4 regions of the Sphingopyxis indica genome follow, and region 1 is predicted to be linked to each of the others. Evidence: predicted binding sites of a transcription regulator. Region 1 holds the regulator's gene; each other region holds the start of a gene.

The links. Region 1 encodes LexA, which represses DNA repair genes until DNA is damaged. Its sites were predicted from a motif close to GTTCCNCNCTTGTTCT; they were not measured.
Region 2: the regulator LexA is predicted to act here: its motif matches at 1,951-1,966, upstream of radA (DNA repair protein RadA).
Region 3: the regulator LexA is predicted to act here: its motif matches at 5,037-5,052, upstream of KNJ79_RS08225 (PA0069 family radical SAM protein).
Region 4: the regulator LexA is predicted to act here: its motif matches at 1,340-1,355, upstream of recA (recombinase RecA).

The regions. Positions count from the first base shown of each region.
Region 1 is NZ_CP076394.1:3,354,993-3,362,564, forward strand. Features, by position in the region: gene KNJ79_RS15640 (transglycosylase domain-containing protein) at 1-2,018, opposite strand, end outside; gene moaC (cyclic pyranopterin monophosphate synthase MoaC) at 2,332-2,805, shown strand; gene KNJ79_RS15650 (molybdopterin molybdotransferase MoeA) at 2,802-3,992, shown strand; gene lexA (transcriptional repressor LexA) at 4,059-4,742, shown strand; gene KNJ79_RS15660 (ComEC/Rec2 family competence protein) at 4,696-6,801, opposite strand; gene gltX (glutamate--tRNA ligase) at 6,914-7,572, shown strand, end outside.
Region 2 is NZ_CP076394.1:2,663,675-2,671,246, forward strand. Features, by position in the region: gene KNJ79_RS12615 (iron-sulfur cluster assembly scaffold protein) at 1-16, opposite strand, end outside; gene KNJ79_RS12620 (CvpA family protein) at 13-564, opposite strand; gene radA (DNA repair protein RadA) at 574-1,935, opposite strand; gene fsa (fructose-6-phosphate aldolase) at 2,125-2,775, shown strand; gene KNJ79_RS12635 (enoyl-CoA hydratase-related protein) at 2,922-3,716, shown strand; gene KNJ79_RS12640 (acetyl-CoA acetyltransferase) at 3,831-5,324, shown strand; gene acs (acetate--CoA ligase) at 5,572-7,536, shown strand.
Region 3 is NZ_CP076394.1:1,744,474-1,752,045, forward strand. Features, by position in the region: gene dnaE (DNA polymerase III subunit alpha) at 1-1,456, shown strand, start outside; gene KNJ79_RS08220 (long-chain fatty acid--CoA ligase) at 2,053-3,657, shown strand; gene KNJ79_RS08225 (PA0069 family radical SAM protein) at 3,900-4,988, opposite strand; gene moaB (molybdenum cofactor biosynthesis protein B) at 5,143-5,667, opposite strand; gene KNJ79_RS08235 (lytic transglycosylase domain-containing protein) at 5,657-7,429, opposite strand; gene KNJ79_RS08240 (uracil-DNA glycosylase family protein) at 7,433-7,572, opposite strand, start outside.
Region 4 is NZ_CP076394.1:1,565,741-1,573,312, reverse strand. Features, by position in the region: gene recA (recombinase RecA) at 183-1,262, opposite strand; gene KNJ79_RS07340 (response regulator) at 1,757-2,107, opposite strand; gene KNJ79_RS07335 (hybrid sensor histidine kinase/response regulator) at 2,097-4,475, opposite strand; gene KNJ79_RS07330 (M13 family metallopeptidase) at 4,570-6,633, opposite strand; gene KNJ79_RS07325 (DUF2062 domain-containing protein) at 6,717-7,301, opposite strand; gene smpB (SsrA-binding protein SmpB) at 7,298-7,572, opposite strand, start outside.

The DNA.
Region 1 (7,572 bases):
TCGGGCTGCGGCTCGGCCGACCGGTCGCCGAGCGGCAGGCGGAGGTCGATCGGCGTGCCGTTGATCTCGGTCCGCACCACCGCCTGCCCGTCCTGCACCCCCACCGTCGTCTTCTCGCCGACCGGAATGGCGCCGATGTCGGGGACGTCGAGCGGCTGCACCGGCCCCTCGGGGTCGACCGCGGGCGCGGGCCGCTTCGGCGCGCTTTTCTGCCCCAGCGCCTGCGTCATGAAATCGCGCCACACCCGCGCGGGCAGGCCGCCGCCCGAAATGCCCTTGAGCGGCCTATTGTCGTCGTTGCCGATCCACACCCCGACGACGAGCCCGCCGGCATAGCCGACGAACAGCGCGTCGCGATTGTCCTGGCTGGTTCCGGTCTTGCCGTAATTGGGGACGCTCAGCATCGCGGCGCGCCCGGTGCCGCGGTTCACCGCGGCGCGGAGCATCTGTTCCATGTCGCCATGAACGCGCGAGGAAAAGCTGTCGGGCCCCGAAAAGATGCGCGCGAACCAGCCCGGCTCTTCGGCCGCGAAGGCGCGCGGCTCGACCGGATAGCTGTCCGCGGCGACCGCCGCATAGGCCGATGTGAGTTCGAGCAGCGACATGCTCGACGTGCCGAGCGCGAGGCTCGAATCGCCGCGCGCGAGCGGTGCGGTCACGCCAAGTGCGCGCGCCATCGCGATCACCCGGTCATCGCCGACCCGTTGGAACAGCCGCACCGCGGCGACATTGCTCGACGTCGCAAAGGCGCGTTCGAGCGTGATCGCCGGCGAATAATGGCCCCCCGAATTTTTGGGCCGGTAGCCGCCGGTCTCGATCGGCCGGTTGTCGATCATGTCGTCCGGTTCCCACCCGGCGCGCAGCGCGGCGAGATAGACGAACAGCTTGAAGGTCGATCCGGGCTGGCGCCGCGCCTGCGTCGCGCGGTTGAACGGGCTGTCCGCATAATCCTTGCCGCCGATCATCGCGACGACCTCGCCGTTCGGGCGCATCGCGACGAGCGCGATCTGCGCCTTGCCGAGCGGCGCGCGCGCCACCGCGCGGCGCGCCGCGGCCTGGAGCCGCGAATCGAGCGTCGTGCGGATCGTCTGGCGCGCATAGCCGACGTCGCTCAGCTTGCGTGCTTCGGGCAGCGCCCAGTCGGCGAAATAGGTGCCGGTCGGCAGGTCGGCGCGCGAGCGCGGGTCGATCCGCGGCGCGCGCAGCGTCTTCGCCTGCCCCGGCGTGATATAGCCCTCTTCGGCCATCGCATCGAGGACGAGGTGCATCCGCTTTGCGGCGAGGTCGGGATTGCGCGTCGGCGCGAGGCGCGAGGGCGCCTTCACCAGCCCCGCGAGCATCGCCGCCTGCGCAGGCGTCAGCTTTTCGGGCTGGCGGTTGAAATAATGGAGCGAGGCGGCGCGCAGGCCATAGGCGTTGTCGCCGAAATAGGCGTTCGACAGATAGCGTTCGAGGATCTCGTCCTTGCTCAGCCACGCCTCGAGCCAGAAGGCGATCAGCGCCTCGCGCGCCTTGCGCCCCAGCGTGCGCTTGGGCGAGAGGAAGGTGAATTTGGCGAGCTGCTGGGTGATCGTGCTGCCGCCTTCGGTGCGGCCCGAGGTGATGTTCGTCCACAGCGCGCGGCCGATGCTGCGCGGGTCGATGCCCCAATGGCTGTAAAAGCGGCGATCCTCGATCGCGAGGAAGGCGCCGCTGACATGCTTCGGCAATTTCGCGACCTCGACCGGCTTCTCGACGATCGCCCCCGTGCGCGCGATCGGCGTGCCGTCGGACGCGAGCAGGGTGATCTCGGGCGGCGCGATCGGTTCGAGCGATTTCGACAGCGGCGCGGTGATCGCGAGCCATGCGACGAGCACCACGAACAGCAGCGCAAGCCCCGCAAAACCGCGCCCGGCCCACCGCAACCGCCGCCGCCACCGCGACTCGGGGCCCGACGCCCCCTCGCCCGGCGGGACGAGCGGCACTTCCTCGGCCGGCGGCGGCGGCGAGGTGAAAAGCGGATGGTCGAACGCGGTCATGCCGGCGGCCGTATTACACTTGCAATACAGGCGAAGCAAATGCGTTCGGTGGCGGTTGTAGTGTGGTGGCAATGGGGTGGGACGCGGACGTTCGCCTGCTCTCTTTCGTCATCCCGGACTTGATCCGGGATCCACAGCAGCGCCGAAGTCATGGACCCCGGATCAAGTCCGGGGTGACGATGATAAATAGGGCAGCAACCGGTCGATTCCAGCCGTCGAGCGCAATCGGCCGCACGACCGACATGGAATGAAGCATGAGGCTTGCCTCCTCCCCCCTTGCCTTTCGCGCCGCGCATTGCTTCGGTCCGCGGCGATGACGAGCAAACCGACTCACCTCGACGACAGCGGCGCGGCGCATATGGTCGACGTCGGCGCCAAGCCCGCGACCGAACGGCGCGCCGTCGCCGGGGGGCGTATCGCGATGTCCGCCGACGCACTCGCCGCGATCCGCAGCGGCAACGCGCCCAAGGGCGACATACTCTCGACCGCGCGCATCGCCGGGATCATGGCCGCCAAGCGCACCGCCGAGCTGATCCCGCTCTGCCACCCGATCGCGCTGACCAGCGTGGCGGTCGATTTCGCGTGGGAGGAGGACGGCATTTCGGTGCGCGCGGCCGCGGCAACGACCGGCCCGACGGGGGTCGAGATGGAAGCGCTCACCGCGGCGTCCGTCGCGCTCCTCACCCTCTACGACATGGCGAAGGCGCTCGACCGCGCGATGCTGATCGGCGATATCCGCCTGCTCGAAAAGAGCGGCGGCCGCTCGGGCGACTGGCGCGCCGAATGAGCGCGCTCCTCCCCGTCGAAGAGGCGCAGGCGCGCCTGCTCGCGCTTCGGCCTCCGCTTGCGGGCGAGAATGTCGCTTTTTGCGACGCACTCGGCCGCTATCTGGCGGAGGATGTCGTCGCGCTGCGCGATCAGCCCGCCGCGCCGTTGTCGGCGATGGACGGCTATGCGGTCCGCTGTGCCGATCTGCCCGGGCCGTGGACGATCGCCGGCGAAAGCGCCGCGGGCGGCCCGCCCGCCCATGCGCTGGCGGCGGGCGAAGCGATGCGCATCTTCACCGGCGCGATGCTTCCCGAAGGCGCCGATACCGTCGTCATTCAGGAGGATGTCGCGGCCGAGGGCGGGCGGCTGGCACTCACGACCTCCGACGCCATCCGCGAGCGCCAGCACGTCCGCGCCCGCGCGAGCGATTTCGCCGCGGGCGAGCGGCTGCTCGCCGCCGGAACCCGCCTCACCCCCGGCGCGATCGCCGCCGCGGTGATGAGCGGGGCGAGCCAGCTGCACGTCGGCGGCCGCCCGCGCGTCGCGATCCTGACCACCGGCGACGAGCTTGTGCAACCGGGCCGCCCGCTCGCGCCCGGCCAGATCCCCGACAGCAACGGCGTGATGCTCGCCGCGATGCTCGCGGGCGAACCCGCGCGCACCGGCCTGCCGCTTCACGTCGGCGATGCGCGCGCGCGGATCGCCGCAGCGCTTCAGGATCTCGCGCGGCATCACGACGTGATCGTCACCGTCGGCGGTGCGTCGGTCGGCGACCACGATCATGTGCAGGGCGCGCTCGGCGACGCCGGGGGCCGCGTCGATTTCTGGAAGGTCGCGATGAAACCCGGCAAGCCGCTGATCGCGGGGACGCTCGGCGACGCGCTGCTGCTCGGCCTACCGGGCAATCCCGCCTCGGCCTTCGTGACCGCGACGCTGTTTCTCCTGCCGCTCGTCCGCCATCTCGCCGGCGCGGCGGCGCCGCTGCCGCCGGTCCTCTCGGCGCCGCTCGCAAAGCCGCTTGGGCCGGGCAAGACGCGGCGCGACTATCTGCGCGCACGGCTCGATCGCGGCGCACTGCATCTGTTCGACGGGCAGGACAGCGGCCGCACCTTCCCGCTCGGCGGCGCCAACGCGCTGGTGATCCGCGACATCGGCGCCCCGGCGCGCGCGGCGGGCGAGCCGGCGGACTATATCGCCATCGCTTGACAAGTTCCGCTCTGTTCCTCTATCGTTCTCCATATGTCCGGATATGGCAGCATGGAGACCTAAGCGATGTTGACCGCGAAGCAGCATGAACTGCTCCACTTCATCCAGCAGAAACTCGACGAAAGCGGCATCTCGCCCTCGTTCGAGGAGATGAAGGAGGCGCTGGGCCTCAAGTCGAAATCGGGCATCCACCGTCTAATAAGTGCCTTGGAAGAAAGGGGTTTTCTTCGCCGCCTGCCCAATCGCGCGCGCGCGCTCGAGGTGATCCGGCTCCCCGAGGGCGCGAAGAGCGCGATGCACGACCATCGCGACAATGTGACCCCGCTGCGCAAGGCGCCGCCGGCGCTCAAGCCGGTCGCCGCGAACGACATCGTCGAAGTGCCGCTCCACGGCCGCATCGCCGCGGGCGTGCCGATCGAGGCGTTCGAGGATCACAACCAGCTCGCGGTCCCCGCGGCGCTGCTCGGTGCGGGCGATCATTATGCGCTCGAGGTCTCGGGCGATTCGATGATCGAGGCGGGCATCCTCGACGGCGATTATGCGCTGATCCAGAAGGCCGACACGGCGCGCGAGGGCGACATCGTCGTCGCGCTGGTCGACGGGCAGGACGCGACGCTCAAATATTTCCGCCGCGAGGGCCGGATGATCCGGCTCGACCCGGCGAACAGTTCCTACGAGCCGCAGCGCTACGAGGCCGAGCGCGTCATGGTGCAAGGGCGTTTGTCGGGACTGCTTCGTCGTTACCACTGACCGCAAGCGGGCGCCGCCACGGATGTTCGTCGCCGCGGCGTAGCGCGGTGGCAACCTGCGGCGCGCTTCCGAGATAGAGCGCGAGCCCGCCGCTTTCGGCCAGGCTGTCGCGGTCGACCGTCAGCCAGCGTGCGCGGCATTCGCGCGGCAGCCAGCGGTGGCTGATCACGACATCGGCCGCAGCGCAGGCGGGCGCCATCGCCGCGCCGTCGATGCGGTCGTAGCCGCGCTGCGCGAGGATCGTGCGCCCGCGCTGGCGCCAGCGGCAGAAATCGCGGTTGCACGCCACATGGTCCAGATCGGTGAGCGCGCCGAGCGGTTCGTCGACCCCCGCCGCCTCGGCCATCGCATCGCGCACATAGTCGCCCGCCCGCCCGCGCAGCAGCGCATAGCCGCCGCCCGGCACCGCTGCGGCGATGTGCCGCCCGTCGCCGCTGACCAGCAGATCGGGACGCGGCTGCGCGAGCAGCGCAGCGCCGCCGGCGAGCAGAGGGAGGAGCCCGGCAAAGCGCCAGCGCCGCTGCCACAGCAGCAGCCACAGTCCGCCGAGCACGGCGAGCGCGAAACCCCAGGCGGGAAAGATCGGCAGCGCCGCGACCGCGCCCGGCGCCGCCGCGACGTGATGCGCGAGCGCGATCAGCGCGGCGAGCGCCTGTCCGGCGACCCACCAGAAGAGCGCACCGATCCCCGCCGCGTCGAACAGCAGCGCCAGTGCCTCCGCCGGCATGATGACGAAAGTCGTGAGCGGAATCGCGACGACGTTGGCGAGCGCGCCATAGAGTCCCGCCTTGTGGAAATGGAAAAGCGCGATCGGCGCGAGCGCGACCTCGACGACGAGCCCGGTTATGACCAACCCCGCGATGCCGCGGCCGAAGCGCACGACCCACGGCTCGTCGCCCCGGCCCACGAAATCGCGCATCCAGCGGCTCTCGTGCAGCGCGATGATCGCGGTCACCGCGGCGAAGCTGAGCTGAAAGCTCGGTCCGACGAGCGCCTCGGGCCGCCAGACCAGCACGAGCAGCGCCCCCGCCGCGACGAGGCGCAAGGTGATCGCCTCGCGCCCGAGCAGGAACGCCGCGAGCACGAGCAGCGCGGCGATCAGCGAGCGCAGCGTCGGCACCTCGGCCCCCGCGAGCCAGGTATAACCCGCACCGGCCAGCGCGCCCGCCGCCGCCGCGAGCGGCAGCACATGGCCCGCAAGCGCGAGCCGCCGATTGAGGCCAAGCAGACGCATCGCGAGCAGCATCGCGAAACCGACCACCGCGGTGACGTGCAGCCCGCTGATCGACAGCAGGTGCGCAAGCCCGCTGCGCCGCATCGCCTCGGCATCGTCGTCGCTGATCGCGCCGCGATCGCCGGTGACGAGCGCTGCGGCGACCCCGCCGGGCGATCCCGGCACCGCTTGATGAATATGCGCGCTCAGCCGTGCGCGCAGCGGCGGCCGCCCTTCCCCGGCGCCCGGCGCGCGGGCGATCTCGCCAAGCGCCGTGCCGACCGCGCCGATCTGGTCGAACCAGGCGCGCTGCGCGAAATCATAGCCGCCGGGCAGGCCTGCGGTCGGCGGCGGCATCAGCCGCGCGCGCAGCGCGATCGCCTCGCCGGGCACGATTCCCCGGCCCTGCTCGCCGCGCAAGGTCACGCGCAGTCGCGGCGGCAGGTCGCGGCGCCCCGCGGGGCGCAGCACCAGCCGCACCTGCCCGCGCGCGGGCAGCGGTTCGACGCTTTCGACGACCGCCGAAAATTGCGTCGTCACGGGCCAGGCGAGCACCGGCGCCGCGACCCACGCCGCGCGCGCCCAGATCAGGAGGAACCCTGCCGCAACCGCGGCGCAACCGATCGCGACGACGCGCCCGAAGCGCCGCTGCCAGCCGATCAGCCATCCGGTGAGCGCGCCGCCGCCGAGCAGCAAGAGCAGCCCGATCCAGTCGATCTCGCGCGGCAAGGCGAACCAGCTCGCAATCCCCGCACCGAGCGCGACGGGCAGCCACAGCGCGATCCGTTCGCGGTCGGCGTCGAGCCGCGCCTCGACCCAATCGGCGATCCGCCGCGGCGCCCGCATCGGCGCCCCGGCAATGGGCGTTTGAAGCGGCCATGTTGCCATGCTAGGGGCACCCCCGATCCCTGCGGCGCCGGCTCTCGCGGCGCGGGCAACCTGATTGAAAGAGTCGCCAGTGGCAACCCAAAACCCCACCGATCCGGTCGAAGCGACCGGCGCCGATGTCGTAACGCGCTTTGCGCCTTCGCCGACCGGTTTCCTTCATATCGGCGGCGCGCGCACCGCGCTGTTCAACTGGCTGTTCGCCCGCCATCACGGCGGCAAATTCCTGCTGCGCATCGAGGACACAGACCGCGCGCGCTCGACCGAGGCGGCGATCGAGGCGATCCTCGACGGGATGCGCTGGCTCGAACTCGATTGGGACGGCGATGCCGTCTATCAGTTCGCGCGCGCCGACCGCCACGCCGAGGTCGCGCAGGAACTGCTTGCAAAGGGCGAGGCCTATCGCTGCTATCTGACGCAGGACGAGCTCGCCGCGATGCGCGCCGAGGCGCAGGAAAAGCGCAAGCCCTTCCGCGTCCGCAGCCCGTGGCGCGACCGCGACGACGGCGACCCCGCGCTCCCCCACGTCATCCGCCTGCGCGCGCCGCAGGACGGCGCGACGACGATCGACGACCGGGTGCAGGGCGAAGTGACCGTGCAGAACGCCGAGCTCGACGATTTCATCCTCCTGCGCTCGGACGGCACGCCGACCTATATGCTGAGCGTCGTCGTCGACGACAACGACATGGGCGTGACGCATGTGATCCGCGGCGACGACCATCTGAACAATGC
Region 2 (7,572 bases), 690 kb from region 1:
AGAGCGGCGCACTCATCGGGCCTTGTCCGTTTCTTCTCTCGCCGCGACGTCGGCGTCGCGCGATTCGGCACGGCGTTCGGCGATCACCTTGCTCAACGCCGCGCTCGTCGCATTGAGCGCCGGATAGGTCCGGCTGTCTGTCATCCAGACGGGGCGTGCCGCACTGCCATAGCCGATATCGTAGAGCAGCGTCGCGCCCATGAACAGCACGGTCGCGAGCGCCAGTCCCTTGACCGCGCCGAAGCCCGCGCCAAGCCCGCGATCGAAGCCGCCGACGAGCGACGCGCGGCTGCGCTGCCCCATCGCGCGCGACGCCCATTTGGTCACCGCGAACACACCGCCGAACAGCAAAACGAAGGCGAGCATCGCCGCGGCGCCGGGCGCGCTGACATAGTCCGCGAGCAGCCCGGTCAGCGTCGCGTGAAAGAAGCGCACCGCGAGGATCGCGAGCAGCCAGGCGAGAAGCGAGGTCACTTCCTGCACCAACCCGCGCGAAAAACCGAGAACCGTGCCGCCGCCAACGAGCAGCAGCACGACGATATCCATAGCCGTCAGACTTCCCATAGAGGCGAGCTAGTCGCGCCCGAGCATCAGGTCAACGAGTTCGCCGAGCCGGCCGAATCCGTTGACCCCGATCCCCTTCACGGCCTTCATCCCCTTCGGCCCCCAGCCCTTTGAAAAACCGAGCTTTGCCGCTTCGCGCAGGCGCAGGGCGTCGTGCGCCACCGGGCGCACTTCGCCCGACAGCGACAGCTCGCCGAAAACGATCGCGTCCGACGGCACCGGCCGCTCGCTGAAGGCCGAGATCAGCGCCGCGGCGACGGCAAGATCGGCCGCCGGATCGGTGAGCCGATAGCCGCCGGCGATGTTGAGATAGACTTCGGCTGCGCCCATCTGCAGCCCGCAGCGCGCCTCCAGGACCGCGAGCACCATCGCGAGCCGCCCGCCGTCCCACCCGACCACGGCGCGACGCGGCGTCGCCCCGCTCGCCAGCCGCACGGTGAGCGCCTGCACCTCGACGAGCACCGGGCGCGTGCCTTCCAGGGCAGGAAAGACGACCGATCCGGGTACGTCGCGGCTACGATCGGTCAGGAACAGGCTCGAGGGGTTGGCGACCTCACCCAGCCCCTCCTCGCCCATCGCGAAGACACCGATCTCGTCGGTGCCGCCGAAGCGGTTCTTGACCGCGCGCAATATGCGATAAAGATGGCTGCGCTCGCCCTCGAACGACAGCACCGTATCGACCATATGTTCGAGCACGCGCGGCCCGGCGATCGTGCCGTCCTTGGTGACATGGCCGACGAGTACGACCGCCGCGCCGCTGTCCTTGGCATAGCGGATCAGCTCCTGCGCGCTCGCGCGGACCTGGCTCACCGTGCCCGGTGCGCTGTCGATCAGGTCGCTGTGCATCGTCTGGATCGAATCGATGACGACGAAGTCGGCCGCGCGGCCTTCGAGCGTCGCGAGGATGTCGCGCACCGAGGTCGCACTCGCGAGCGCGACGGGCGCCTCGCCGAGCCCCAGGCGCTGCGCACGCAGCCGCACCTGCCCCGCCGCTTCCTCGCCGCTGATATAGACGACCGACCTGCCCGCCTTCGCAAGCCGCCCCGCGGCCTGAAGCAGCAGCGTCGACTTGCCGATCCCCGGATCGCCGCCGATCAGCGTCGCCGACCCCGCGACGAAACCGCCGCCCAGCGCGCGGTCGAACTCGGCGATTCCACACAGCATCCGTTCGGGCATCGGGCTGTGTTCGCCGAGCGTTTCGAGCGCGAGGGCGCGCCCGCCCTTCGACAGGTCGTGCTTCGCCGAAAAGACGGTTTCCGGCGCCTCTTCGACGAGCGTGTTCCACTCGCCGCAATCGCCGCACTGCCCCTGCCAGCGATAGGAGACGCCCCCGCAATTCTGGCAGACATATTGTCGTTTCGCTTTGGCCATGCGGCTCGCTTAACTGGAACAAAGGCGGAACGCCAGCATTTTCCCGTCATCGTCATTGCGAGCGAAGCGAAGCAATCCAGAGCCTGCGCAAACCGCTCTGGATTGCTTCGCTTCGCTCGCAATGACGCAGAAAGAGCAGTAGGGGGTATCGCAATCCCGAATCACCGTCCCCAAAGGAAAGCGCACCCCATGAAATTCTTCGTCGACACCGCCGAAATCGCCGCCATCGAGGAGCTTGCCGCGACCGGCCTGCTCGACGGCGTGACCACCAACCCGTCGCTGATCGCCAAGTCAGGCCGCGACTTCAAGGAAGTGACGAAGGAAATCTGCGCCATCGTCGACGGTCCGGTGTCCGCCGAGGTGGTGGCGCTCGACCATGAAACGATGATGAAGGAGGCCGAAGTCCTCCGCAAGATTGCCGACAATGTCTGCATCAAGGTGCCGCTGACGATCGACGGCCTCAAGACCTGCAAGGCGCTGACCGGCGACGGCACCATGGTCAATGTCACGCTCTGCTTCTCGGCGACGCAGGCGCTGCTCGCGGCAAAAGCCGGCGCGACCTTTGTCTCGCCCTTCGTCGGCCGCCACGACGACAATGGCTTCGACGGGATGCAGCTGATCGCCGACATCCGCCTGATCTATGACAATTACGACTATGGCACCGAAATCCTGGTCGCGAGCGTGCGCCACGGCATCCATGTGCTCGAGGCGGCAAAGATCGGCGCCGACGTGATGACCGCGCCGCCCGCGGTCATCAAGGGGCTGTTCAAGCATGTCCTGACCGAAAAGGGCATCGAGGGCTTCCTCGCCGACTGGGCGAAGACCGGCCAGTCGATCTGACGAACCTCGTCATTGCGAGCGGAGCGAAGCAATCCAGAGCGGTTTACGCGACTCTGGATTGCTTCGCTCCGCTCGCAATGACGATCAGCAGTTGACGTAAACGTCAACCTCCCGCGATACTCGCCCGAAAGGGAGAGAGATTCGCGATGACCGACACCACCATCCTCACTGAACGCCGCGGGCACCTCCTGATCGTGACGATCAACCGGCCCGAGGCGCGCAATGCGGTCAACGCCGCGGTGCATGTCGGCATCGGGACCGCGCTCGAGGCCGCCGAGGCCGATCCCAGGATCCGCGCCGTGATCATCACCGGCGCGGGCGACAAGAGCTTTTGCGCGGGCGCCGACCTGGTCGCGCTGTCGCGCGGCGAAAGCCTGGCGCCCGACAATGCCGAGCAGCAGGCGTGGGGCTTTGCGGGCATGGTGTCGCACCCGATCTCGAAACCGATCATCGCCGCGGTCAACGGCTTCGCCTTTGGCGGCGGATGCGAGATCGCGCTGATGAGCGACATCATCGTCGCCGCCGATCATGCGCAGTTTGGCCTGCCCGAGGTCAAGGTCGGGCTGTTCGCCGCAGCGGGCGGCGCCTTTCGCCTCGCGCAGCAGATGCCGCGCAAGCTCGCGATGGAGCATATGCTGACCGGCGACCCGATCCCCGCCGCGCGCGCCGCGGCGTTCGGCCTCGTCAACCATGTCGTCCCGCTCGCCGATCTGATGCCCACCGCGATCGCGCTCGCCGAAAAGATCGCCGCCAATGCCCCGCTCTCGGTGCAGGCGACGAAGCGCGTCGCGCTCGGCATCCAGCACGGCCATATCGCCGCCGACGCGCCCTATTGGGAGCACAACACGATCGAACGCGCCGCGCTGATGCGCAGCGAGGACGCGCGCGAAGGCCCGCGCGCCTTCGCCGAAAAGCGCAAGCCCGAGTGGAAGGCGCGCTGATACAATGACGGTTGACGCTATTTCCGTTCGCATCGAGCGAAGTCGAGATGTCCATCGACTTGGCGTTTGCCCTCAGCGTGTCTCGACTTCGCTCGACACGAACGGAGACATCGAATGACCGATCCCGAGCGCATCCCCGTCATCATCGGGGTCGGGCAGCTGAACGACCGCCCCGACGATCCCGACGAAGGGCGCGATTCGCTCGGCCTGATGGTCGCGGCGCTGCGGCTCGCCGCTGAGGATGCGGGCGTGCCGCTCGCGGAGATCGACAGCCTCGCGATCGTCGACCAGATCAGCTTTCGCCACCTTGGCCAGCTCTGCGAGCCGCTCGCCGCCGCGATCGGCGCCGCCCCGGCGATCAATTACCAGTCCGCCGCCCCGCACGGCGACACGCCGGTCCGGCTGCTCAACGAAGCCGCGAACCGCATCGGCGCGGGCGAGGTCAAACTCGCCGCGGTGGTCGGCGGCGAAGCGCTACGCACCGCCGCTGGGCGCGCCGCCAAGGCCGCGAGCGGCGAGGACAAGAGCTATAATGCGATCCGCAAGGTCGCGACCCGCCGCGAGCCCGATTATGCGCAGAAGCACGGCCTTGCCGCGCCGGTCGACGTCTATCCGCTCTATGAAAATGCGACGCGCGCCGCGTGGGGCCAGAGCCTCGCCGAAGCGCAGGCCGAGAGCGCCGAAATCTGGTCGCGCTTTTCGCAAGTCGCCGCCGCGAACGACGGCGCGTGGATTCGAAAGGCTGCCGCGCCCGCCGAGATACTCGACGTCAACGAGCGCAACCGGCCGATCGCCTTTCCCTATTCGAAGCTGATGGTCGCCAATTCCTCGGTGAACCAGGGCGCGGGCTTCCTGGTCGCGAGCCTCGCCGAGGCGCGGCGGCGCGGGATTGCCGAGGACCGCCTGATCTATGTCGGCATGGGCGCCGCAGCGAAGGAGCCGCCGAGCATCCTCGCGCGCGACCGATACGACGGCAGCGTCAGCATGGAAACGTCGATCCGCCGCACCCTCGACCTGAACGGCATGACCGTCGAGGATTTCGATTGCGTCGAGCTTTACAGTTGTTTCCCCTGCGTCCCCAAGATGGCGCGCCGCATCCTCGGCTGGCCCGCGGACCGGCCAGCGACCGTGTTCGGCGGGCTGACCTTCGGCGGCGGGCCGATCGCCAATTATATGAGCCACGCGATCGTTTCGATGGTCGAGCGGCTCCGCGACGCGGGCCGCTATGGCTTCCTCTTCGCCAACGGCGGCTTCGCAACCGACAATCATTGCATCGTGCTCGGCAGCGCGCCGATCGCGGCGGCGCGCTTCCCGCAGGATTTCGACTATCAGGCCGAGGCCGAGGCAAAGCGCGGGCACGTCCCGGCGCTGGTCGAGGATTATGCGGGGCCGGCGACGATCGAAAGCTACACCATCTTCTATGCCCGCGACGGTGCGCCGCGCGCCGGCGTCGTCGTCGCGCGGACGCCCGAAGGCGCGCGCACGCTCGCGCATGTCGACGTCGGCGACGCGGCGATGCTCGCGTTCCTGACCGACGGCGCGGCCGAGCCGGTCGGGACGTCCGGGCGGGTTGTGGCGCTCGACGAGGGCTTTGGCTGGCGGGCTTAGAGCATGATCATATTTCTTGGACGCATGAGTGCTCCCGCGAAGGCGGGAGCCCATCTCCTGCCGGCGCCATCTTGAACCGGTAGGAGATGGGTCCCCGCCTTCGCGGGGACACACGAACCTTTGCAAGCGTTTCACTCAAAGTTGATCGCGCTCTAACTTCATCCTCCCTGCCCCCGCCCTTGAAACTTGCGGGCCGCAGAGTATCGCAGGGGCGACGAGATTGAAACCGAAAGCGGGAGAAGCTGACGTGTCCGACCTACCCCCATCCGAACCGCTGGTCCCCGTCCCCGCCGACGCCGCCGCGAACACGCACTGCACGGCCGCCGATTATGATCGGCTCTATGCCGAGAGCATCGCCGATCCCGACGCTTTCTGGGCCGAGCAGGCGAAGCGGCTCGACTGGGTGCGCGCGCCGACGAAGATTGCGAACTGGTCCTTCGACCCGGTCAGCATCAAATGGTATGAGGACGGCGTCCTCAACCTCTGTCACAATGCGCTCGACCGCCATGTCGCCGCGGGGCATGGCGAGCGGACCGCGATCATCTTCGAACCCGACGCCCCCGACGGCGAGACGCGCCATATCAGCTATGCCGCGCTGCTCGCCGACACGATCCGCATGGCGAATACGCTGAAAAAGCTGGGCGTGAAGAAAGGCGACCGCGTCACCATCTATATGCCGATGGTGCCCGAAGGGGCGGTCGCGATGCTCGCCTGCGCGCGCATCGGCGCTATCCACAGCGTCATCTTCGGCGGCTTCTCGCCGGAGGCGATCCACGGCCGCATCGAGGATTGCGCAAGCGACTGGGTGATCTGCGCCGACGAGGGGCTGCGCGGCGGCAAGACCATCCCGCTCAAGGCCAATGTCGACAAGGCGCTCGAAAAGGTCGCGGTGAAGGGGGTGCTCGTCATCGCGCACACCGGCGGCGACGTCGCGATGAAGGAAGGGCGCGACCATTGGTACGACGCACTCTCCGCCGACGTCGACGCCGACTGCCCGTGCGAGCCGATGAACGCCGAAGATCCGCTGTTCATCCTCTACACCTCGGGCTCGACCGGCAAGCCCAAGGGCGTGCTGCATACCGTCGGCGGCTACAGCGTGTGGACCGCGACGACCTTTTGGTACGGCTTCGACTATCGCCCCGGCGAGATTTTCTGGTGCACCGCCGACATCGGCTGGGTCACGGGGCACAGCTATGTCGTCTATGGCCCGCTGCAGAATGGCGCGACGACCTTGATGTTCGAAGGCATCCCCAACTATCCCGACCATGACCGTTTCTGGCGGGTCGTCGACAAGCATCGGGTCAATATCCTCTACACCGCACCCACCGCGATCCGCGCGCTGATGCGCGAGGGCGACGATTATGTGACGCGCCACGACCTTTCGTCGATCCGCCTGCTCGGCACCGTCGGCGAACCGATCAACCCGGAGGCGTGGCGCTGGTATCACGATATCGTCGGCAAGGGCCGCGTTCCGGTCATCGATACCTGGTGGCAGACCGAGACCGGCGGAATCATGATCACCACCCTGCCCGGCGCGCATCCGATGCAGCCGGGGAGCGCCGGACGTCCCTTTTTCGGCATCCGTCCGCAGCTGGTCGATGCCGAGGGCGGCGTCCTCGCCGACGAACGGACCGGCGGCGCCGCCGAAGGCAATCTGTGCATCACGCACAGCTGGCCGGGGCAGGCGCGCACAGTCTATGGCGATCACGACCGCTTCGTTCAGACCTATTTTTCGACCTATATGGGAAAATATTTCACCGGCGACGGCTGCCGCCGCGACGCGGACGGCTATTGGCGGATCACCGGGCGCGTCGACGACGTCATCAACGTCTCGGGGCACCGCATGGGCACCGCCGAGGTCGAAAGCGCGCTGGTGCTGCACGAAATGGTCGCCGAGGCCGCGGTGGTCGGCTTTCCCCACGACATCAAGGGCCAGGGCATCTATGCCTATGTCACGGTGAACGCCGGGATCGACCCGAGCGACGAACTGCTCGCCGAACTCAGGCAACAGGTGCGCACCGAAATCGGCCCGATCGCGACCCCCGACCATATCCATTTCACCCCCGCCCTGCCCAAAACGCGCTCGGGCAAGATCATGCGCCGCATCCTGCGCAAGATCGCGGAGAATGACTTCGGATCGCTGGGCGACACCTCGACCCTCGCCGATCCGAGCCTGGTCGACGGGCTGATCGAGGGACGGAAGAATCGGTAGCATCGCGCGCTGGGGCGGCGAGGCTGAAAATGCCGT
Region 3 (7,572 bases), 1.6 Mb from region 1:
ACAGGTGATGCAGGCGGCGCAGATCCTGGCGGGCTACAGCCTCGGCGGCGCCGACCTGCTCCGTCGCGCGATGGGCAAGAAGATCCAGGCGGAGATGGACGCGCAGCGCGAAACCTTTGTGAAGGGTTGCGGCGAACATAATGGAATCGAGGCGAAAAAAGCGAATGAGCTGTTCGACTTGATCGACAAGTTCGCGGGCTATGGCTTCAACAAGAGCCATGCTGCGGCCTATGCGCTGCTCGCTTATCAGACCGCGTGGCTGAAGGCGCATCATCCGCATGAATTTTTCGCAGCCTCGATGTCGTTCGACAGCCACCAGACCGACAAGCTGTCGATCTTCATCGACGATATGCGGCGGCTCGACATCGCGGTCGCGCCGCCGTCGGTGAACGAGAGCGAGGCCGATTTCGCAGTGAGCCAGACCGATGAAGGACTCGCGGTGCGCTACGCGCTCGGCGCGCTCAAGGGCGTCGGCGAGAAAGCGATGGAAGCACTCGTCGCCGAACGGCGCGCGCGCGGCGATTTCGCGAGCCTCGACGATTTCGCGAGCCGCATCGACCCGAAACTGCTCAACCGCCGCCAGATCGAGGCACTTGCCGCCGCGGGGGCCTTCGACGCGATCGAGCCCGACCGGCCGCGCGCCTTTGCCGGCGCCGAGGCGCTGCTCGCCTGCGCGAACAGTTCGGCGCACGAGCGATCGACCGGGCAGGGCGGATTGTTCGGCGGCGACGTCGACCTCGCACCCGTGCTCCAGCTTCCCGCGGCCGAACCGTGGACGCTCGCCGATCGGATGACCCGTGAGAAGGAGGCATTCGGCTTTTATTTCTCCGCGCACCCGGTCGAGCAATATGAGGCCATCCTCGCGGCGCGCGGCGCGCGCACCTATGGCGACATCTGCGAAAATGTCGAAATGACGCCGGGCACGCGCGTCCCGATGACGATGGCGGCGATGGTCGAAAGCGCGCGCGCGCGCGTCTCGCAGCGCGGCAATCGCTTCCTCAACCTGACGCTGTCGGACCGCAGCGGCCAATTCCAGTCGAGCTGCTTCGACGAGGGTGCGGGCAAGATTTTGGAAGCGCTCGCGGCCGAGGGCGGCTGCGCGCTGCTGTCGGTCGAACTCGACTTGCTCGAAGGTGAGGAAACGCCGCGCGTCACGGTGCGCGGTGCGCAGTCGCTCGCCGACATCGCGGCGAGTGCCGCGCTGCAATTGACGTGCCGCGTCGAACAGGCAAGCGCGGTCGCCGAAATGGCGGCGCTGCTCGAACGGCGCGACGATGCGCGCGGGCGTGTGATCCTGACCACCGACGATCCCGACACGGGCGAAGCGATCCGCATCCACCTCGGCCGCACTTTCGCGCTTGGCCCCGACGTCGTCGACCGGCTGCGGCTGGTCGCCGGGCTGATCGATCCGTCGCTGTCGCTCCATACCCCGCGCGATTTCCGGGTTCGAAGCTGAACAGCACCGCCTGCAAAAGCCGAGGCATGGTGGCGGGCTTCGGGCGGGAGGGGGCATAACAAATCCTCCCCGCTTGCGGGGAGGGGGACCGCCGAAGGCGGTGGAGGGGGTTGTCGTCCTGAGGCAGCGCCTGCGCGAGGACGCCACCCCCCTCCGTTAGCCCTGCGGGCTGCCACCTCCCCGCGAGCGGGGAGGATCGTAACGCTCTCCCAAGCGGGCATCGCCTTCAAAAAAGCCTTTCCTACATTATCCGGCTGTGCCAGCCTTCACCCGGCTCTTTCATCTGGTGGATAAAAGCGGTCGCTGCCTAGTTCGCGCGTGCGGCCGCGGCGAGGCGCGCGCGATGCGTTCGGCAATCCTCCCGGTCCAGATCGGGGGACGCAATGGGCTGACCTTTCCTGAACTTTGGAACCCGGGCCGCGACGACGAAAGACGGCATGACGGATATCCACCCCGAAGCTGCCATTGCCAGCCGGGTTTCAATCGGCATGCTTCGCCAAAGGGGGAAATTCGTTCCCGACGGAGAAAGCTTTGCCCCTTGCGTCCGCGGCACCGACCACCCTATCCACAAGCCAAACAACAAAGAGGATGCCGATATGGGAATGCAGGGCCAGCCGCTGCTCGTCACCAGCCTGATCGACCACGCCGCGCGCGAACATGCCGGGCGCGAGATCGTGACGCGCTGGGCCGATGGCAGCATGACGCGATCGACCTGGGGTGAGGTAGGCACCGATGCGCGGCGTTTCGCCGCCGCGCTCACGAAACTCGGGATGAAGAAGGGGGACCGGATCGCGACGCTCGCGATGAACCACGGCCACCATCTCGTCAGCTGGTACGGCACCGCCGGGATGGGCGGGGTGCTGCACACGGTGAACCCGCGCCTGTTCGACGAACAGCTCGTCTATATCATCAACCATGCCGGGGACCGGATGCTCTTCTTCGACGCGGCCTTTCTGCCGATCGTCGAGCGACTGCGCGACCAGCTCCCCACCGTCGAACATTTCGTGCTGTTCGACGCGCCGGCGCGCGAGGGCTACCTCTCCTACCGCGATCTGGTCGAGGCCGAGGACGGGCGCTTCGAATGGGTCGAACTCGACGAGAACGATCCGGTCGGTCTCTGCTACACCAGCGGGACGACCGGCAATCCGAAGGGCGTGCTCTATGAGCATCGCTCGAACGTCATTCACGCGATCACCGAAATTCAGCCCGACGTTTTCGACCTGTCGAACCGCGCCGTGGTGCTGCCGATCGTGCCGATGTTCCATGCGAACAGCTGGGGCGTGCCCTATGCCGCGGCGACCGTGGGGGCAAAGCTCGTCTTTTCGGCAACCAACGACGCGCAGGTGCTCTGCGACCTGATGCACGATGAAGGGGTGACGCACAGTGCGGGCGTCCCGACGGTGTGGATCGCGATGTTCGCGCATATGGACGCGACGGGGATCGGTTACGGCAAGCTCAGGCGCGTGATCATCGGCGGCTCGGCGGCGCCGCGCGCGATGATCGAGCGCTTCATGCGGGCCGGCATCGACGTCGGCCATGCGTGGGGCATGACCGAAACCAGCCCGATCGGGACGATGGGCAAGCGCCCGTGGAACTGGGACGATATGAGCTTCGACGAACAGGTCGACATGGTCTGCCGCCAGGGCTGCCCGCCCTTCGGCGTCGAGCTGCGCATCGTCGATGACGAGGGCAGCGAACTGCCGCGCGACGGCCGGACGAGCGGGCGATTGCAGATCCGCGGGCCGTGGATCATCCGCCGCTATTTCCGCGCCGATGAAGATGCGGTCGATGAGGGCGACTGGTTCGACACCGGCGACGTGTCGGTGATCCACCCCGACGGCGTGATGCAGATCACCGACCGCGCCAAGGACGTCATCAAGTCCGGCGGCGAATGGATCAGCTCGATCGAACTCGAAAATGCCGCGGTCGGCGCGCCGGGGGTTCAGGAAGCCGCAGCGGTCGGCGTCTATCACCCCAAATGGGACGAGCGGCCGATTCTGCTGATCGTCAAGAAACCCGGCGCCGATGTCGGCGAGGCGGACATCCTCGATTATCTGAAGGACAAGGTCGCGAAATGGTGGCTGCCCGACGAAATCGTCTTCGTCGACGAGCTGCCGCACACCGCGACGGGCAAGATTCTGAAGCGCCAGATCAGGGATGATTACAAGGATTACAGGCTGAAGTCGTTGGCGGAGGCTTGAACCACCCGTCGCCCCAGCGAAAGCTGGGGCCGCTAGAGCATGATCCTCTTTCATTGAAACGCGTATGCTCCCGCGAAGGCGGGAGCCCATCTGCTGCTGGTGCCAGCTTGAACCGGCCGGAGATGGGTCCCCGCCTTTGCGGGGACACACGCCCATTGCAAGCGCTCCACTCAAAGTTGATCGCGCTCTATCGTTTCAGCACGATACCAGCGGCCCCCGCCTTCTCGGGGGCGACGGGGTTTTCAGAACAACGCCATCTGCCCATCGCGTTCGGGCGGCCGGAACAGGTCGCAGCGCAGCGGCGGGAAGCTGCGGTCCATGCCATGTTCGCGCGCGGCGCGCTTGACGCGTTGGCGGATCAGCTGCGGCCAGATGCCGTGGCCTTTCATGCGGCTGAAGAAGTTCGGATCATTGTCGCGGCCGCCGCGAATGTCCTGCACCATATGCATCACCTTCGCGGCGCGGTCGGGGTAATGCGCGTCGAGCCAGGCGCGGAAGAGCGGCGCGACCTCGAACGGCAGGCGCATCAGGATATAGGACGCGCGGATTGCGCCGGCCCCGGCGGCGGCGGCCATGATCGCCTCTATCTCGTGATCGGTGATCGCGGGGATGATCGGGGAGATGTTCACCTGCGTCGGCACCCCCGCGTCGATCAGCTTCCGTATCGCGGCGAGGCGGCGCTGCGGATGCGGCGCGCGCGGCTCGAGCGTGCGCGCGACCTTCGGGTCGAGCGTCGTGACCGAGATCGCGACGCCGACCAGATTGTCGCGCGCCATGTCGGCGAGCAGGTCGATGTCGCGCAGCAGCCGGTCGGACTTGGTCGTGATGAGCAGCGGGTGTCGCGTCTCGGCGAGCACCTCGACGATCCCGCGCGTGACGCGCCATTCGCGCTCGATCGGCTGATAGCCGTCGGTGTTGGTCCCGATCGCCAGCGGCGCTGGTTTGTAGCCCCGCTTCGCCAGTTCCTGCCGCAAGAGTTTCGCGGCATCGGGCTTGGCGAACAGCCGGCTTTCGAAATCGAGCCCCGGTGACAGGTCGTGAAAGGCGTGCGTCGGCCGGGCGAAGCAATAGATGCAGCCATGTTCGCAGCCGCGATAGGGGTTGATCGAACGATCGAAGCCGATGTCTGGCGACTGGTTGCGCGCGATGATCGTTTTGGGATGCTCGACCGTCACCGTCGTGCGCAGCGGCGGCGCGGCGCCGTCTATCTCTTCGGCCGCGTCGAGCCAGTCGCCGTCGGCGGCGCGGTCGAGCGAGCCGGTGCGCGTCGGACGCGGATTCGCCGGCGCGCCGCGGCCGGCGATCGGGGGCAGGGGCTTGGCGGGGTCCACCGGCGCAGGATAGCGCGACGATGGGAACAAATAAAGAACAAATCCGGAATTCGGCTCTTGTTCCCTCGTCATGCCGGACTTGATCCGGCATCCATTCTACTGGCGTCGATGGACCCCGGATCCAGTCCGGGGCGACGAGCAGAGTATGCGCGGCCTATTCCATCAGTCGCGGCATCAGTTCGACGAAATTGCACGGCCGGTGCCGGCTGTCGAGCTGGGTCGCGAGAATGCCTTCCCATGCATCCTTCACCGCGCCGGTCGAGCCGGGCAGTGCGAAGATATAGGTGCCGCGCGCGACGACGGCACAGGCGCGCGACTGGATCGTCGAGGTGCCGATCGTTCGATAGCTGAGCCAGCGGAACAACTCGCCGAAGCCCGGAATATCCTTGCCGTCGAGGCGGCGCAGCGCCTCGGGCGTCACGTCGCGGCCGGTGAGGCCGGTGCCGCCGGTGGTGATGACCGCATCGACTTGCGCGTCGTCGATCCAGTTGTGGAGGCGCGAGACGATCAGGTCGATCTCGTCGCGGATGATCGCGCGCGCGGCGAGGATATGACCGGCGCCGGTCAGCAGCGCTTCGAGCGCGTCGCCGGACGTGTCCTCGGCCGCGCTGCGGCTGTCGGAAATGGTCAGAAGCGCTATGCGGACCGGCTTGAACGTCCGGCTTTCGTCAATCGGCATGGCCGAGGCCGCCCACCGCGGTCAGCCGGATGCGGTCCTTGCCGTCGGGAAAGCGCGGCCATTTCCCCTGCGCGAGCGCGGCGCGGCTGTCCGACGGCTTGCCCTGCTGCGCCTCGTACATCCAATAGTTGCGCAGCACGGTGCCGACATAGCCGCGCGTTTCCCAATAGGGGATCGATTCCATATAGAGCAGCGGGTCGTTATTGTCGTGAACCTCGGTCTCCCAGCGCGCGACGGGCGCGGGGCCGGCGTTATAGGCGGCGATGACCTTGGGCAGCAGGCCGCCGGTGGCCGACTCGCGGCTCAGATATTGCAGATAGCGCTGGCCGAGGTCCATGTTGACCTCGGGCGTCTTGAGGTCGCTGAGCGCGGCCTTGATCTTGTCGCCGTCCCAGCGCGCGATGTCGCCCGCGGTGCCGGGCCGCACCTGCATCAACCCATAGGCGCCGGCGGGGCTGACCGCCGCACGCTGGAAGCGCGATTCCTGCAAGGTATGCGCGAAGACGAGCGCCGGGTCGACCTTCCAGCCGCCGGCGGGCTGCCAGTTCGGCTGCGGATAGCGCGTCGAGGCGGCGAGGCGGCGGCCCTGCGGCGTGTTGTGCGCGAGCCAGAGCTGCGTTTCGGGCAGGCTCAGCGCTTCGGAAATGCCGATCAACTGCTCGTGCTGCCGCGGATCGCCGATTTTCGCCTGATGGCGTAGCGCTTCGCCGGCATAGCCGTCCTCGCCGATCTCGGCGAGCGCCATCGCGGCGCGGACGTTTGGTTGTTTCTCGAGCGCGCGCCATGCGCTGCGGTCGGGGCGCAGGTCCTCGCGCTGGCTCTTCGGCTCTTCGCCGAGCGTTTCGAGCGCGAGCAGGCCATAGAGGGTTTCCTGATTCGCCGCGGCGGCGCGCAGGCGCGGCTGGACGAGTTCGGGTTGTCCGACCGCGATCGCGGCGCGCGCCGACCAATAATAGCCCGCGGCGCGGAGTTCGCTGTCGGGGGCTTCGCGCGCGACGCGGTCGAAGGCGAGGAGGGCGCCGCGATAGTCGCCGGTGCGCCACGAGGCGAGCCCTTCGACCCACGCGCCCTGCGTCGCCCAGGCGCCGCGCCCGCCGGTGCAGTCGCGCGCGAGGCGCAGCGCATTGGCGTCGTCATTCTCGATATAATAGGACCAGGCGACCTTTTGCGTCCATTCGGCGCGCGCCGCGGGGCTGAGCTTGTCGATCACCCTGTTGAGCAGCGCCTCGGCGCCCGCGGGATCGTCGTTCTTGATCCGGTCGGGAATGCTGCTGGCGAGCCCCGCAGCGAAGGGATCGCTGACCGTGTCGGCGCCGAGCCGGCGCGGCGCGCTGCCCGACCAGCTGAGCGAGACTTCGGGCGGCAGCGACGGCAAGTCGGTCGCGCCGCGGCGGGTCGCAAGGCGGCCGAGCTGCGCCGCCTGCGGTAGCCACGGCGAGCGTGACAGGATCGGCATCAGGTCCGAAACTTCGGCGCGCGGGCTGTTCGCGGCGAGCCAATATTCGGCGCGCAGGAAATCGTCGAGCGGTCCGTCGTCATCGGCGCCCGCGAGGAGCGCCTGTGCCTCGGCCCAGCGCTCGCCGCGGATCGCCGCGAGCACCTGCGAATAATATTGCTTCTGTTTCGATGAGAGGATGTCGGGAACGGTCTGTGCCGCGGATGCCATGCCGGGCGCGCCGGCGTCGGCGGCCATCGCCGGCGCTGCGACGGCCGCAGCGGCAAGGAAAAGCGAGGCGGTCAAGGCCATGGTCGGTTTCAACATCGGTCAACGTCCCCGGTTGAACAGTTTCAGGCTATCCCAGGCGGCTGCCTTGTGCGCCGGCCGGGCGAGCAGCATCGCGGGGCTCGCGACCGCCACCGCCGCCATCTTGCCGCCCTGATGGTTAATTTCGAGTAACCTTCCGC
Region 4 (7,572 bases), 1.8 Mb from region 1:
CTTCAGGACGGAAGGGCGCTCGGCAGGAGCAAGCGATCAACGGCGGGCGGGCCGGTCTGCGAGAGGGGTGCAGACCCAAGGAGCGGAACCGGTCCGGCCAAAGCCGGGGCGATTCCATGGCCCGCCGCCGTCGGCCGGCCGGTCGGGAGGGGCATGACCGGCCGGAAGGCGTTCAGTCGCGATCAAAGATCGCTATCGTCGTCCGCATCGGGGCCGGTCATCATCTCTTCGGCCACCGCCTCGGTACGGCCGCGGATCGCCGTCTCGAGTCGCTGCATAAGTTCAGGATTTTCCAACAGAAAATTCTTCGCATTCTCGCGGCCCTGGCCGATGCGCACCGAATCATAGCTGAACCAGGCGCCCGATTTCTCGACGAGCCCGGCCTTGACGCCGAGGTCGAGGATTTCGCCGATCTTCGAAATGCCCTGGCCGTACATGATGTCGAATTCGACCTGCTTGAACGGCGGCGCGACCTTGTTCTTGACGACCTTGACGCGCGTCGTGTTGCCGACGATCTCGTCGCGGTCCTTGATCTGCCCGGTGCGGCGGATGTCGAGGCGGACCGAGGCGTAGAATTTGAGCGCGTTGCCGCCGGTCGTCGTCTCGGGATTGCCGTACATCACGCCGATCTTCATGCGCAGCTGGTTGATGAAGATCACCATGCAGCGCGAACGGCTGATCGAGCCGGTGAGCTTGCGCAGCGACTGCGACATCAGCCGCGCCTGCAGGCCGACGTGGCTGTCGCCCATCTCGCCCTCGATTTCGGCGCGCGGGACGAGCGCGGCGACCGAGTCGACGACGAGCACGTCGATCGCGTTCGAACGCACGAGCGTATCGACGATTTCGAGCGCTTGTTCACCCGTGTCGGGCTGCGACACGATCAGCTCGTCGATGTCGACCCCCAGCTTCTTCGCATAGACGGGATCGAGCGCATGTTCGGCGTCGACGAAGGCGGCGGTGCCGCCGGTCTTTTGCGCCTCGGCGATGCAGTGCAGCGCGAGGGTGGTCTTGCCCGAGCTTTCGGGGCCATAGATTTCGATGACGCGGCCGCGCGGCAGTCCGCCGACCCCCAGCGCGATGTCGAGCCCGAGCGAGCCGGTCGAAACCGCCTCGACCTGCATTGCCTCCTTCGAGCCCAATTTCATCACCGAGCCCTTGCCGAAGGCGCGGTCGATCTGCGCCAAGGCGGCGTCGAGCGCCTTCTGCCTGTCCGTTCCGTTCACTGATTTCCCCGATTCGACGAGTGACAATTGTCCGGCCATGACCGTCCCTTTCCTGCTTAGAGCGACGGCAGACGCATCGCAACGCCCGGACCATCGTGTACGGCATTTGTTCTCGTGGAACAAGAGGGGAACGGAATTAATGTTCGGCGGTCATCTCTATCGGGATCGACAAAAGCATCGGAGGGTTTGCGCGGCAGCGAAGATCGTGACCAACGGCGGTCCCGGCGTTCGTCGGGGCTATGAGCAAGATCATCTTTGACTGAATAAGCCGTGCGCTCCCGCGAAGGCGGGAGCCCATCTCCCGACGGCCTAGAGCATCGTGCCGGAAATCTGCACCGTCTCCCCGAGCGAAGTCGAGGCGGCGACGCTGCGGTTCTCGCTCCGCTCGAACGAGCCCCTCGTCTTCGCTCGGGGATGCGGATGATTCAGATTTCGCGCAATTTGCTCTAATCTCGCACCGGTCGGAGATGGGTCCCCGCCTTCGCGGGGACACACGCACTTTCCCATGCGCCTCATTCAAGAGCAACCACGCCCTAGGAGAGAAGGTCCGCGAGGGTCGCTTCGATGTCGCTGATCCGGAAGGGCTTGGTCACCAGCCGGCGATCGGCGTGCGCGGGCGGGATCACGTCGCCGCCGCCCGATGTGAAGGCGAAGGGGATGCCGCGCGCGGCGAGCGCATCGGCGATCGGCCAGCCCTTTTCCTCACCCAGATTGATGTCGACGAGCGCACCCGCAATCGGTTCGCGGTCGAGGATCGCGAGCGCCTCTTCGTTGGTCGTCGCCTGCGCGGGCTCGGGAAAATCGAGCGCGTCGAGCATGTCGACGAGCATCATGCCGATCAGCACATCGTCCTCGACGAGCAGGAGGCGGCGATCATCCGCCATCGGAGTTCCGATGCGCGGCGTCATCGAGCGCCGCCGACACCGCCTCGGCGAGCTGCGCGACCGAAAAGGGCTTGGGCAGGAAGGCGACATGGTCGATGTCGATCGACTGGCGCAACTGTTCCTCGGCATAGCCCGACATGAACAATATGGGCAGATCGGGCTTTTTCGCACGCATCGCGCGCACCATCGCCGGGCCGTCCATCACCGGCATCACCACGTCGCTGACCACCAGATCAATCTTGTCCATCGCGTCGAACCGTTCGAGTCCTTCTTCGCCCTGCTGCGCCGCCACGACATTATAACCCGCACGGACCAGCGCGCGTTCCGCGACCGCGCGCACCATATCCTCATCTTCGACGAGCAGGATGGTGCCGGTGCCCCACTGGCTCTTCTTCGGCCGCGCCGCGGGCACCGGAAGCGCGGGCGCGTCGCCGGCGGCGCGGTGGACGGGCAGATAGACGGTGAAGCTCGCGCCCTTGCCCGGCTTGCTGTCGGCGAAGATGAATCCCGCCGATTGCTTGACGATGCCGTAAACCGTCGAAAGCCCCAGCCCCGTCCCCTTGCCGACGTCCTTGGTGGTGAAGAAGGGCTCGAAAATCTTGGGCAGCACATCGGCGGGAATGCCGCTGCCGGTGTCGGAGATGCGCAGCGCGCTGTAGTCGGCGGGCGGCATGATCTCGCTGCCCATCACGCGCACCTCGGCGGTCGAGACAGGAAAGGTCTCGATCGTCATCGTGCCGCCGCCGGGCATCGCGTCGCGCGCATTGACGGCAAGGTTGATGATCACCTGTTCGAGCTGCACCGGGTCGGCGCGCACCGCGCCGAGCCCGCGGCCGTGATGCACAACAAGTTCGACCGTGTCGCCCATCAGCCGCTTCAACAGGTGCGAAACCTCTGAAATCACGTCGGGAAGCTGCAAAATCTGCGGCCGCAGCGTCTGCTGGCGCGAAAAGGCGAGCAATTGCCGCGTCAGGCTGGCGGCGCGATTCGCGTTGCTGCGGATCTGCTGGATGTCGTCATAGTCGCTGTCGCCGGGCGTGTGGCGCATCAGCATCAGGTCGCAGCTGCCGAGCACCGCGGTCAGGATGTTGTTGAAGTCGTGCGCGACGCCGCCCGCGAGCTGGCCGACCGCCTGCATCTTCGATTGCTGCGCGACCTGCCGCTTGAGCCGCGATTCCTCGCTCGAATCCTTGAGGCTGAGCAGAACCGCGGCTTCGCCGAGCCCGCGCACCCCGACGACGCGCATCGACACCGGATCGTCGCTTTGCCCGGCCAGACGGATCGACAGGTCGCCGCCGACCTGTTGCCCGCTGCTGTGGCGGCGGATCATGTCGGCGAGCGGCCCTTTGTCCTCGCCGACGACAAGATCGCCCGGATAGCGCGGCAGCCGCCCTTCGGCGACCCCGGCGGCGCGCTTGAAGGCGCGGTTCATATAGAGAAAGCGGCCATCGCGATCGACCATCGCGAGGCCGAAGGGCAGCAGCGACAGCAAGGTTTCGACATAGCTTTGCGCGGTGCCGCGGTCGGCGGGGCCGATATCCTCGTCGATCAGCGCGAGCAGCATCGGCCCGACGCTATCCGCGGGCGCGAGCGGCACCTGGATCAGGCGCACCGGCGTCGCACGGTCGCCCTCGTTGGTGAAATAAAGCGCGCCGGCGTCGTCGAGGCGCAACATCTGCGCGGCGTCGCGCCCGGCATAATGCGCCTGGTCGGCCTCCCCCAGCGCGCGCAGCAAAAAAGCCTGATTGGCGACGCGCAACCGACCCTCGGCGCTGACCAGTGCCGCCATGACCCCCGCCTCGCCGAGCGTGCGGCCCGCCGGCCCTTCGAGGTGGCGGACGATTTCGCCGGCAAGGTCGAGCCGTTCCTGCGCCGCGAAGCGCCAGACGAGATAATCCTCGGCCTGCCCGGTGCGCGTCACCTGTGCGCGCAGCCGCAGCGCGCCGATCGCCAGATCCTCGACGACGCCTTCGCCGTCGCGCCACGCGCCGCGCCCCGCATCCTTGAGCCGCTCCGCGCCCGCGCCGTCGAGCGGCAGCCCCGGCGGGGTGACGAAGCCGCCCATCCACGTCGCGAAAAGATCGTTCGCGCAGACGAGCCGCCCGCCGCGGTCGGTCACCGCGATCGCGACATCGTCGTGCGCGACCGCCTGCCGCAGCATCGTCCAGTCGGTCGCCGCCGCCTCGGCCGCCGCGGCGGCAGGAAACAGGCGCCGCACGAAGAGAAGACCGCCGGCCGCGACCGCCAGCCCCGCCAGAAAGCCCCCGGCAAGGACGGCGTCACGCGTCGCCCAGAAGAGGAGCGCCACCGAGACGAGCGCGAGCCCCGCGACGAGCGCGAGGTCGACTCGCGACAGGCCGCCGGGCATCGCCGGGCGCGCGGGCCCCGCCCCCCTGCTGAAATCGCCGTCAGCGGAAGGCAGGCTTGTCGCGGTCAATGACGCTTTTCCCCTTGTTGGCGCATCACCAGATGCGGACACGATCCTTTGGCGCCAGATAGAGCTTCTGGCCGTCCTTTACCGCGAAGGCCTTATACCAGGGATCGAGGTTGCGCGAGACCCAAGTCCGCTGAATCGAGGGCGAATGCGGGTCGGTCGTGATCCGCTGCGACAAATTCTGCTCGCGGTAGTTGCGCCGCCACACCTGCGCCCAGCCGAGGAAGAAGCGCTGGTCGCCGGTCGTGCCGTCGATCACCGGCGCCTCCTGGCCGTTCAGCGACGCCTTATAGGCGTCATAGGCGATGTTGAGCCCGGCGAGGTCGCCGATATTCTCGCCCAGCGTGAAGGTGCCGTCGAGATGTTCGCCGGGGAGCACTTCATAGGCGTCATATTGCGCGGCGAGCGCCTTGCCCGCGGCTTCGAACGCCTTGACGTCGGCCGGCGTCCACCAGTCGGCGAGCTTGCCGGTCTCGTCATATTTCGAGCCCTGGTCGTCGAAATGATGGCTGATCTCATGCCCGATCACCGCACCGATGCCGCCATAGTTGATCGCGGGATCGGCGTTGGGATCGAAGAAGGGCGGCTGCAGGATCGCGGCCGGGAAGACGATCTCGTTCATGCTGAAATTGGCATAGGCATTGACCGTCATCGGCGTCATTCCCCACTCCCAGCGGCGGATCGGCCCGCCGAGGCGGCTGATATTATCGTCGTGCGCGAACTGGTTCGAACGCAGCGCATTGCCGAACAGGTCGTCGGACTTGATGACGAGCGAGCTATAATCCTTCCAGCGGTCGGGATAGCCGATCTTGACGGTGAAATTGGCGAGCTTCTTCTTCGCCTTCACCTTGGTTTCGGGCTGCATCCACGCCAGATTGTCGATACGGTGGCCGAGCGCGACGAGGACATTCTGCACCAGCTTTTCCATCGCCGCCTTGGTTTCGGGCGGGAAATATTTCGCGACATAATCCTTACCGACCGCTTCGCCCATATTGTTCGTGGTGAAATCGACCGCGCGCTTCCAGCGTTCCTGCATTTCGGGCGTGCCCGACAGCGCGGTGCCATAGAAAGCGAAACTTTCCTTCGCCACCGCATCGGGGAGCACGTCGGAGAAGCCGTCGAGGCTGCGTACGATCAGCGCGTCGCGGATCACCTCGATCGGCGCATCGGCGATGATCTTTGCCTCACCGGTAAAGGCGCTCGGCTGGGCGACGAGCAGTTGATTCTCATGAACCCCGACGCCGTGGATGAAGCCGGCCCAGTCAAAGCCCGGCGCCGCCTTTTGCAGCTCGGCGATGGTCATCTTGTTGTAGACCTTGGTCGCGTCGCTGCTGTCGTTCTTGTCCCAGTGGACCGTCGCGATCGACTTTTCGAGGTCGTAGATCGCCTTCGCGCGCGCTGCTGCGTTGGTTTCGCCCGCGAGGGTCAGCATGTTTTCAAGATGCTGGAGATAGGCGGCCTGCAGCTTTTCGTTGCGCTCGCCGGGCTTCAGATAGAAATCGCGGTCGGGCATGCCGATACCGCCCTGATAGAGCGAATAGATATAGACGTCGGGATTCTTGTCGTCCTGTCCGACGTAACCGCCGAAGAAATGCGACACGCCGCTGCGGTCCGCCTCGGCGAGCAGCTTCGCGAGCCCCGCCTTGTCGACGGCGCGAATCCTGTTCAGCCACGGCTCGATCGGCGCGAGGCCCTTTGCCTCAACCGCCTGCGCGTCGAGGAAGGAGGCATAGGCGCGGCCGATCATGCTGGCCGGGTCGCTCTTCGCCGCTTCCAATATCTCCTGCGTGCGCTTCTGCGACAGGTCGGCGAGCGCGGTGAACATACCGTAATTCGACTTGTCGGCAGGGATCGCGGTGTCCTTCGCCCAGGTGCCGTTGGCATAGGCATAGAAGTCGTTACCCGGCAGGACCGTCGTGTCCATGCCCTTGGCGTCGAAGCCATAGCTGCCGATCTCGGGCGTATGCGCGGCGGTGGCGGCGGTCGTCGCGGCGTCTTCCTTCGCCGCGAGCGGGCTGGCAGCGCTGCCGAAAAGGATGGCGCCGAGCGCCGCCGTCGCCATCAGGCGCGGAAATCGGATCGAACGAGTCATGAAAAGTCCCCAGTATCAACAGATGGCATCGCCCCGGACGGAGCGATCGCGATGATCCAGCTATAATCGGGCCGCGCGCGCGTTCAACCGGCGCCGTTGTCGCTCGTCGATGGCTCAAGTCGTTGGTCGGCGCGCCCGCGCCGCCGGCGGCGCCACTTGTCGCCGATGAACCAGCGCCAGCCAAAGGCGGTCACGACATAGAGCACCGCCGCCGTCACCACGCCGAGCACGATCAGCCCGAAGGCGGTGATCGTCGCGGCGCCGGTCAGCCACTGCATCATGTCGCCAACATCGGTGGTGCGCACCGCGGTGCCGATCGGGCGGCCATAGGTCATCGCATCGACGCGCAGGATGAAGCTGCCGGTTTCATAGGCCGCGACCCAGACGAGCGGCGTCGTCAGCGGATTGGTGATGAAGGTGGTCAGCGCCGCGACGGGCACATTGGCGCGCACCGGCAGCGCGAGGATCGCGGCGAAGAGAATTTGCGCGAAAGGCACGATGATCCCGACGAGCGCGCCGAGCGCGACCCCGCGCGGCACCGATCGGCGCGTGAAGCGCCACAGTTCGGGGCGCAGGACGCGGTGGGCAAAGGGCCGGATCCAGCGGCTCTTCGCCATATCCTCGCGGCGCGGCAGGTTGCGCGCGACCCATTGCCGGATGCGGCTCATCCGCGTTCTTTCATCAGCCGCTGCTTGTCGCGCTTCCAGTCGCGTTCCTTGATCGTCTCGCGCTTGTCGTGCGCCTTCTTGCCCTTGGCGAGCGCGAGCTCGACCTTGGCGCGGCCGCGGCTGTTGAAATAGACCGACAGCGGCACGAGCGTCATCCCCTGCCGCGCGACGCCGGCATGCAGCTTGTTGATCTCGCGCCCGTTGAGGAGCAGTTTCCGCGGCCGGCGCGGCTCGTGGTTGAAGCGGTTGCCGTGGCTGAATTCGGGGATAT